Regions from separate parts of the Mycobacteroides saopaulense genome, predicted to be linked through region 2. Evidence: riboswitches for the same ligand, from Rfam matches in the RefSeq annotation. Region 2 holds a riboswitch; the other holds the start of a gene.

Region 1 (4,413 bases), 730 kb from region 2:
TCGGTGGCCCAGGTCGGAGTCATCGGCGTGCCGGACGAGAAATGGGGCGAGGCGGTGACGGCGATCGTGGTGCTGCGTGCCGAGGCGGCATCCGATGAGGCCGCCGTGTCGTTGATGACCTCTGAGATCCAGGCCGCGGTGAAGGAGCGCAAGGGCTCGGTGCAGTCACCCAAGCACGTGATCATCGCCGAGTCACTGCCGTTGACCGCACTGGGCAAGCCGGACAAAAAGGCCCTGCGGCAGAAGTACGCCACGGTCTAGCCCTTTGCCGCCAGCAGGCCGCGGGCGCTGGTGTGGATGAACCGACGCAGCCACGGCGCGGGCTCGCCCTTGTCGGGCAGATGGCGGCGCACGGCTGCGTAGGGCATGTCGATCAACGCGAACATGACCTTGTCGAGGGATTCGGGTGCCGTCGTTCCGTACCGTCTTTTCGCGAACTCGCGCAGCGCCTTTCGCACCCGCGAATTCAGTGAGGTGAGCTCAGTGGCAAGGGTGTCGGGCCAGTGTGCGACCAAATCGGCTTTCTCGTACTGCAGTAGCAGCAACGCTTCGTTGCGGTTCGTTGCTGTCCAATCAAAGGCATGGTCGATCGCCGCGGCGAGGGCGTCGTCGGAATCGGGCAGAGCCAGTGCCGCGAGTATGCCGTCCTGATAGCGCGCGATGGAACGCAGCCAAAGCCGGGCCATCAGCTCGTCGCGGCTCGCGAATCGGTGATAGATCGAGCCCGAGGGGGCGCCGAGGGCTCGCCCGATCGCGGTGGCGGTGGCGGCCGAAGGTCCGCGCAAGGCCACCAGGCTCAGCGCCGCGTCCAGGATGTCGTCGGGGCTGTACTGCGGTTTACGCCCCATGGCGCCGCACCATGCTCGTGCCCTGCGCGACCGCGACCAGCTTGGTGTTTCCGCCGTGATCCTCGATGGAGATCTCGCAGCGTCCGAGGGCCTTGGTGCGCCCGGCACTGACCAGGCAGGCGTCGGCGAGCAGCCGGGAGCCGTCGCGGGCCGGAGCCACGTACTCGATGGTGTATCCGCTCGTCACGATGTCCGCGCCCAACCCCAGGCCGCAGGCGTAGGTGATGGCGTTGTCGGCGAGATAGCTCAGAACCCCGCCGTGGACGAGTCCGCTCTGCTGACGGAGTTCGTCGCGGATGTCGAGGGCGATCTGGATTCCGGACGGGTCGACCCGCGTGATCGACGCTCCCAGCAGGCGGCTGAATGGTTGCGCATCGAGAACCTGTTGTGCCTGTTCAAGGGTGATCATATTATTAGAGAATAGTCGCTAATAACTGGATGGGCGAGCGTGCATATGATGTAAGGCGCAGCTGGTCTGCTGGTGGTGACCCAGGTTCGTCCGAGGCCGTTACCAGCATCGAGTGGCGGACCCTACGGGGATCGTCGCGAGAGGGAACCCGGTGAGAATCCGGGACTGTCCCGCAGCGGTATGCAGGAACGATCGCCGTCTTATGCACTGGGGTATGCACTCGGTCAATCGCCGAGGAAGCCTGGGAAGCGACGGCCCGTAGGAAAACCTGAGCCCGGGTAATGCCTGCAAGTCCGAAGACCTGCCAGTTGTGTCGGATGCGCCGCATCCGGCGGATCATCGCCTCGCGGAATGGGCGTATGGCCGAATCGGTTATAGCCAGCACAGCGTGTGCTGGCTATTCGGGCTCGGCTTGCTTGTCCTGGGCGGTGGCCACCACGCCGTAGACAGAGGACAGCATGACCACTCAACCATTGAAGGCAACCACGCTCGGTTCGGCGCGCATCGGCCCGCGTCGTGAGCTCAAACGGGCTACCGAAAGCTACTGGGCCGGGCGCACCAGCCGTGAGGAACTGGAGAAGGTCGCCGCCGGGCTTCGGCGCGACAACTGGACCGCGTTGGCCGCAGCTGGGCTGGATTCCGTTCCCGTGAACACGTTTTCCTACTACGACCAGGTGTTGGACACCGCGGTGCTTTTGGGGGCGTTGCCGCCCCGCGTCGCGGGCATTGCAGATGACCTCGATCGCTACTTTGCTGCCGCGCGCGGCAATGACGACGCCACACCGCTGGAAATGACCAAATGGTTCGACACCAACTACCACTATCTGGTGCCGGAGATCGGGCCGGACACACAGTTCACGCTCAACCCGGCGAAGCTGTTCGGTGAGCTGAAAGAGGCTCAGGCACTAGATGTTCCGGCACGACCGGTGGTCGTCGGACCTATCACCTTTCTTGCGTTGAGCAAGTCGGTGGATGGTGCCGGCGCACCCGTCGAGCGACTCGACGAAGTGGTATCACTATACGAGCAGCTGCTGGTGCAGCTGGCGGAGGCAGGCGTCGGATGGGTTCAGATCGACGAGCCCGTGCTGGTCACCGACATCCTGCCGAATGGCCCGGAGCTGGCCGAGCGCGTGTACGGCCGTTTGGGCACGGTTGCCGATCGTCCCCAGATCTTGGTGGCTACCTATTTCGGTGATCTGGGTGCGGCCCTGCCCGCGCTGGCGCGCACTCCGATCGAGGCGATCGCGGTGGACCTGGTCTACGGGTCTGCCTCGAACGTGGCCTCGGTGCCTGAGCTGTCCGGAAAGACCGTGGTGGCAGGTGTTGTGGATGGGCGAAACATCTGGCGTACCAACCTCGAGTCGGCACTGGGCACCCTCGGGACCCTGCTGGGTAGTGCGGGTTCGGTGGCAGTGTCCACCTCCTGCTCGACGCTGCATGTGCCCTACTCGCTGGAACCGGAGACCGAACTCGACGATCAGCTGCGCAGCTGGCTGGCCTTTGCCGACGAAAAGGTCAAGGAAGTCGTGGTGCTGGCACGGGCGCTGAGTGAGGGCCGTGACGCCGTCGCAGCCGAGTTCGCGGCGTCGAACGCCGCCGTCGAATCTCGTAAGACCGACCCACGTCTGAACAACGGCCAGATTCGGGCCCGATTGGATTCCATTCTGGCCTCTGGTGTTTCACGCGGTGATGCCGCCGATCGCCGGCGTAGCCAGGATGAGCGGCTGAAGCTGCCGAAATTGCCGACCACGACCATCGGGTCGTTCCCGCAGACCGTCGAGATCCGTAAGGCTCGTCAGGCGCTGACCAAGGGTGAGATCGACGATGCCGAATACGTGCGCCGGATGCGTGCCGAGGTGGCCGATGTCATTGCGCTGCAGGAGAAGTTGGGATTGGACGTGCTGGTGCACGGTGAGCCCGAGCGCAATGACATGGTGCAGTACTTCGCCGAACAACTCGACGGATTCTTCGCTACCCAGAACGGTTGGGTGCAGTCCTACGGCAGCCGGTGCGTGCGTCCGCCGATCCTGTACGGCGATGTGGCACGGCAGAACTCGATGACCGTCGAGTGGGCCACCTATGCGCAGTCGCTGACCCCCAAGTACGTCAAGGGCATGCTGACCGGCCCGGTGACCATTCTGGCGTGGTCATTCGTGCGTGACGATCAACCATTGGCAGACACCGCCAACCAGATCGCGCTGGCGATCCGGGACGAGACGGTGGATCTGCAGAACGCCGGCATCGCGATCATCCAGGTGGACGAGCCCGCGCTGCGCGAGCTGCTGCCACTGCGTTCGGTCGACAAGCCTGCGTACTTGGACTGGGCGGTCGGTGCGTTCCGGCTCTCCACGTCGGGGGTGTCCGATGCGACGCAGATCCACACACACCTGTGCTATTCGGAGTTCGGCGAAGTGATCGGTGCGATTGCCGATCTGGATGCCGATGTCACGTCCATCGAGGCGGCCCGCTCGCATATGGAGGTGCTCGATGACCTCAACGCGATCGGCTTCTCCAACAGCGTCGGTCCGGGGGTGTACGACATCCACTCGCCACGGGTGCCGTCGGCAGCGGAGATGGCAAGCTCGCTGCGGGAGGCACTGCAGGCGGTTCCGGCGCAGCGTCTCTGGGTGAACCCCGACTGCGGCCTGAAGACCCGGAAGGTTGACGAGGTGACCGCCTCGCTGGCCAACCTGGTTGCCGCCGCGACCGAAGTTCGTGCGGGCGCATAGGTCAGGATTGTTGACGGGCAGTCTCAGTATGTGGGGGACTGCCCGTCAACGAAATTGATTGGTGTATAAACCATTAGCTATCCAGTTCTTTGCCAAATCGGAGGTACCTGGTGTCGATGAATACCGTTGCGTTGGAGTTGGTGCCTCCCAACGTCGATGGCGGCCACGAGCGAGCATCGGAAGAGCTGCAAAAGCTGTTGCGGTTCTCGGCCGAGTTCGGGATCGAGGGCCGTATCGAGCACGTCATGATCCCCTCGATGATCGCCGAGGACGGCGACCGGCCGCTGGAGATGAAGCCCAAGCTGGATGTCGTCGACTATTGGTCGATCATCCGATCGGAGCTGCCCACGATGCGGGGACTGTGCACGCAGGTCACCTCGTTCTCGGATGAGACATCGCTGCGGGGCCGGCTGACCGATCTCACCGG
Region 2 (4,413 bases):
GCAGGTCGCCGGCACCAATACCTCCGAATCCATGCCGCTCGCTTCGGTTTTCAAGCTCTACGTGCTGTTGGCCACCGGTACCGCGATCAACGCGGGCACCCTCAAATGGGATGACCAGCTGACCGTCACCGATCGCGGCAAGGCACTCGGCAGCTCCATGGACAAACTCCCGACCGGCTCGACGGTCTCGGTGCGTACCGCCGCCCAGAAGATGATCTCGGTGAGCGACAACATGGGCACCGACATGCTGATCAACCGCCTCGGACGGCACGCAATCGAAAAGGCCCTCGCCGACGGCGGCCATCATGACCCAGCGTCGATGACGCCCTTCCCCACCATGCATGAGCTGTTCAACATCGGCTGGGGCATACCCGATGTCCGCCAGCAATGGAAGGACGCCACCACACCGGCGCAGCGCGAGCAGATGCTGGCCGAGGCAGATACCCACGACTACAAGCTGGACCCCGACCGGACCACCACGCCCGCCTCGAAGTACGGCATCGAGTGGTACGGCAGCGCCGAGGACATCTGCCGGGTACACGCGGCCTTGCAGAAGGTCGCCGTCGGACCGGCTGCCCCCGTCCGCGACATTCTGTCCGCGGAACCCGGTATCGATCTGCACAGCGAAAACTGGCGCTACATCGGCGCCAAGGGCGGCAATCTGCCCGGCGATCTGACATTCAGCTGGTACGCCGAAGACCACAACCGCCAGCCGTATGTCGTGAGCTTCCAGTTGAATTGGGACCGCGCGTTCGGCCCGGGCGCCGCGGGCTGGGTTATCGGCCTGGCCAAGGGCGTCTTCAAGAAACTGGGATGAGCGCCAGCGCGAAGACCATCAACTCGGGATGAGCGCCAGCGCGAAGACCATCAACTCGGGATGAGCGCTAGCCGTTGATGGCCGCCTCGGCATTGACCGGCTTGCGCCCGATCACCGTGGCGAACCCGATCCCGATGGTCAGCCACATGATGGCCTGCGTGGTGAACGAGTACAGCCGGAACAGATACAGGTCGTGTGCCGGGAACCCCGGGTAGACGATCTTCCCGTCCGCGTCGATCAGCGGCTGGGGTGCCTCGACGAACCCTGGCGTGACCGCCATGACGAGCCCGACCAACACTACGAACACCGCGGCGGCCACGAGTGTGGCCGTCCAGGTGTCTGTTCGCTCGGTGAGCTTCCGGCCCACCCATAGCGCCACCGCCAACGCAACGGCGGCGACCACGATCATCAGCACGAAGTACCCGGTGCGTTCCTTGATGGTGCCGTCGGCACTTGCCGCCGGCGGATTGGCCGGGAACTTCAGGAACGGCACGACGTACAGCACCAGGAACAGGCCGCCGGCGACCGAAAGCGCCAGTGCGCGCGGACTGAGATTTCCCACCCGTCCGATCGCCACCACGTAGGCCACCGCGAACAGTGCGCCCATCGCTATTCCGAAGCCGATGACACCAAGGGCCAGCCCGGCGTTGGCCTGTGCGAAACGGCTGAACAATTCCGCGCCCTCGTGATGGGCATGAATACCTGCCGCCTCGTCGAGTGCGACCTGTGCCTCACCCCTGCCTTCTTCGTAGGAGATGGCCCTGTTGATGACGGGCTCGACGAATATCCACCCGAAGATGAAAGACAGCAGCCCACCCAGTGCGCCGAAGCCCAAGCCGCGCAGGATTATTGACTTTTCCATGAGATTCGCTAGTCCCGGCTGCTCAGTGGCAGGGGAAACCCAGCAGGTGGCGCGCGTCATGCACGAACTCGTGAACGTGCATATCGCTGCCGAAGATCGACACCGCACCCTGATCGATGCCGATGAAGTAGTAGGCAAGCAGCCCGAAGAGAGTGGTCACGCTCAACCACAGCGCAGCCTGGGGAATCGATACCGCAACCGGATGGCTGGCGGACGTCGTGTGTGCCATGGTGCTCCTTTACGGGATTCCGCGTCCCGATCTGTTCTTGTCGACAGCGGGGTCTGACTCTCACAGTGGCGCGACCGTCCTGGAATCACACCAGGTTCCCGTCTTGTCGAAGGACGAGCTGAGTTTAGTCGATGCGGCTGGGCTGCGCGTTCGAGTGATAGTTTTGGCCTCGCATTGGTTTCTCCGAGGGCGCCTGGGAGCGCTTGCGGAGATCGCAAGAGGGAATCCGGTGTGAATCCGGAACTGCCCCGCAGCGGTAAGTGGAAACGACAGCGGCACGATAAGCACTGGGCTCGCCCGGGAAGCAGCCGCCAGTAGGTGAGGCCCGACCAGGGCCTCCTGTCCACGAGTCCGAAGACCTGCCAACGCGGCCGCACCACCCGGTGCGGTCTTCGCCGGCGCCGAGGGACCAGCTGGTGGACCACGCGTGCGTGTCAGGCGTATCCACATCCCGTGCCGCCGATCCGACGACGCAGGAATGTCGATGCCCGCAGCACAGCACGGAAGGTCCGTGGTCCTCGCCACCCTTGGGGGCCTGGCTGCGCTGGCCCTCCTAGCGGTGACCGCACTCGCCTTCGGCACCGCCGACGTGCCCTGGCGCGACTGCCTGCATTTCCTCTGGGTGGGAGCAACCGGCGGAACGGTGCCGGCCACCGAAGCCGCCGACTACCGGATCGTTGTCGAGTCCAGACTGCCGCGGGTGATCCTGGCGATCCTCGTCGGCGCAGGGCTCAGTGTGGTGGGTGTGGTCGTCCAGGCGATGGTCCGCAATGCGCTGGCCGACCCGTACGTTCTCGGGATCTCATCGGGAGCCTCCGTCGGTGCGACCGCCGTGGTGGTCTACGGCGTGCTCGGCACCCTCGGCACCTACGCACTGTCGCTGTCCGCATCGCTCGGCGCCCTGGCCGCGACGGCCCTCGTCTACCAAATCGCGCGTACCCCGCAGGGTTTGGTGCCGCTGCGACTGGTGCTGGTAGGCACCGCGGTGGGATATGGCTTGTCGGCCGTGACAACGGTGTTGGTGTTCTTGGCGCCCAACGGCGAGGCAGCGCGCAGCGTCATGTTCTGGCTCCTCGGCAGCCTCGGCGCATCGTCCTGGGACAAGGTGCCGGTGGCGCTCGCCGCGACAGTGATCGGAATCGTCTGCGTCGCGGGGCTGGCGCGCCAGCTCAATGCCCTGGCCATGGGTGACGAGGTGAGCGCGTCGCTGGGCCTGCACGCCGGACGGTTCCGGTTGGCACTGTTCGTGCTGTCGGCCGCCATGACCGGATGCTTTGTATCCATCTGCGGAGCAATCGGATTCGTGGGCTTGGTCATTCCGCACGCGGCACGACTGCTGGTCGGCGCGGACCATCGCCGGGTGTTGATCGTGGCTCCGGTGTTGGGAGCGTGCTTCCTGGTGGCAGCCGATCTGATCGCACGGACCGCGATTCCGCCGCAGGAGCTTCCGCTCGGCGCGATCACCGCGGCGGTCGGGGTGCCCGTGTTCGTCGGACTGATGCGTCGCCGCGCGATGTCGGCGGGAGCCGTCGGCTGATGGACATCACCTACCGAGGCGTATCGGTCGATATCGCAGGCACACGGATTGTCTCCGATATCGATCTGGAGATCGCGGCCGGTGGTTTCGTCGGTATCGTCGGGCCCAATGGCAGCGGCAAATCGACGACCCTGCGTTGTCTGTACCGCGCCCTCACTCCTGCCACCGGCGATGTCGCGGTCGACGGTGTGTCTGTTCGGGCAATCAGCATGCGGGAGAACGCCCGTCGGGTGGCCGCACTGACCCAGGACATGTCGCTGGATTTCGATTTCACCGCCGCCGAGGTGATCGCCACCGGCCGGTTGCCGCATGGCACATCCCTGCGCGGCACCTCCGATCTGGACAGGCAGATCTGCGCGCGGGCCACCGAAACCGCGGACGTGACGGCACTCGTCGGGCGCAGGTTCAGTTCACTGTCGGGTGGCGAGCGCCAGCGAGTTCTCATCGCCCGTGCCCTTGCGCAGCAGCCGCGGGTCCTGGTGCTCGACGAGCCGACCAACCACCTGGACGTACGCCACCAGTACTCGATACTCAGTTCAGCTCGGACACTGGGGATTACGGTCATCGCAGCCCTACACGACCTCAATCTCGCAGCACAATACTGCGACACGATCCACGTCATGACCGACGGTCGGGTGGTGCTGTCCGGATCACCGCATGAGGTCATCACCACCGAGTCCATCGGGCGGTGGTTCGGCATCGGCTGCCATGTCATCGCGCATCCACGCACCGGCGTCCCGCAGGTCATCTTCGACGCTCATCCCGAAAGGCAGGAAAAGGAATGAAGACACTCACCGGTGTGATGATCGCGCTGTCGGTGCTCTCGGCGAGCTGCGCGACGATCGAGGCGCAGAGCCCGGGATCCCAGCGGGTGTCCGTGGAAAATTGTGTTGCACCTCTTGATGTTCCGGTGCCGGTGACCCGGGCCGTCAGTAACGACACCGGAGTCACCGAGCTCTTGTTCGCCT

What was found. A riboswitch is a leader RNA that binds a small molecule or an ion and turns the genes downstream of it on or off. The one in region 2 is predicted to bind cobalamin.
Region 1: it holds a riboswitch for cobalamin, as region 2 does, so the genes downstream of both, metE (5-methyltetrahydropteroyltriglutamate--homocysteine S-methyltransferase) here and MYCSP_RS02355 (FecCD family ABC transporter permease) in region 2, are expected to answer to the same signal.

Annotation. Positions count from the first base shown of each region.
Region 1 covers NZ_CP010271.1:4,389,770-4,394,182, reverse strand. Annotated here, with positions in the region: gene fadD8 (fatty-acid--CoA ligase FadD8) at 1-261, shown strand, start outside; gene MYCSP_RS21825 (TetR/AcrR family transcriptional regulator) at 258-848, opposite strand; gene MYCSP_RS21820 (PaaI family thioesterase) at 838-1,257, opposite strand; cobalamin riboswitch at 1,354-1,580, shown strand; gene metE (5-methyltetrahydropteroyltriglutamate--homocysteine S-methyltransferase) at 1,716-3,986, shown strand; gene MYCSP_RS21810 (mycobacterial-type methylenetetrahydrofolate reductase) at 4,097-4,413, shown strand, end outside.
Region 2 covers NZ_CP010271.1:467,443-471,855, reverse strand. Annotated here, with positions in the region: gene MYCSP_RS02370 (serine hydrolase) at 1-817, shown strand, start outside; gene MYCSP_RS02365 (CbtA family protein) at 885-1,679, opposite strand; gene MYCSP_RS02360 (CbtB domain-containing protein) at 1,702-1,908, opposite strand; cobalamin riboswitch at 2,067-2,289, shown strand; gene MYCSP_RS02355 (FecCD family ABC transporter permease) at 2,387-3,445, shown strand; gene MYCSP_RS02350 (ABC transporter ATP-binding protein) at 3,445-4,230, shown strand; gene MYCSP_RS02345 (ABC transporter substrate-binding protein) at 4,227-4,413, shown strand, end outside.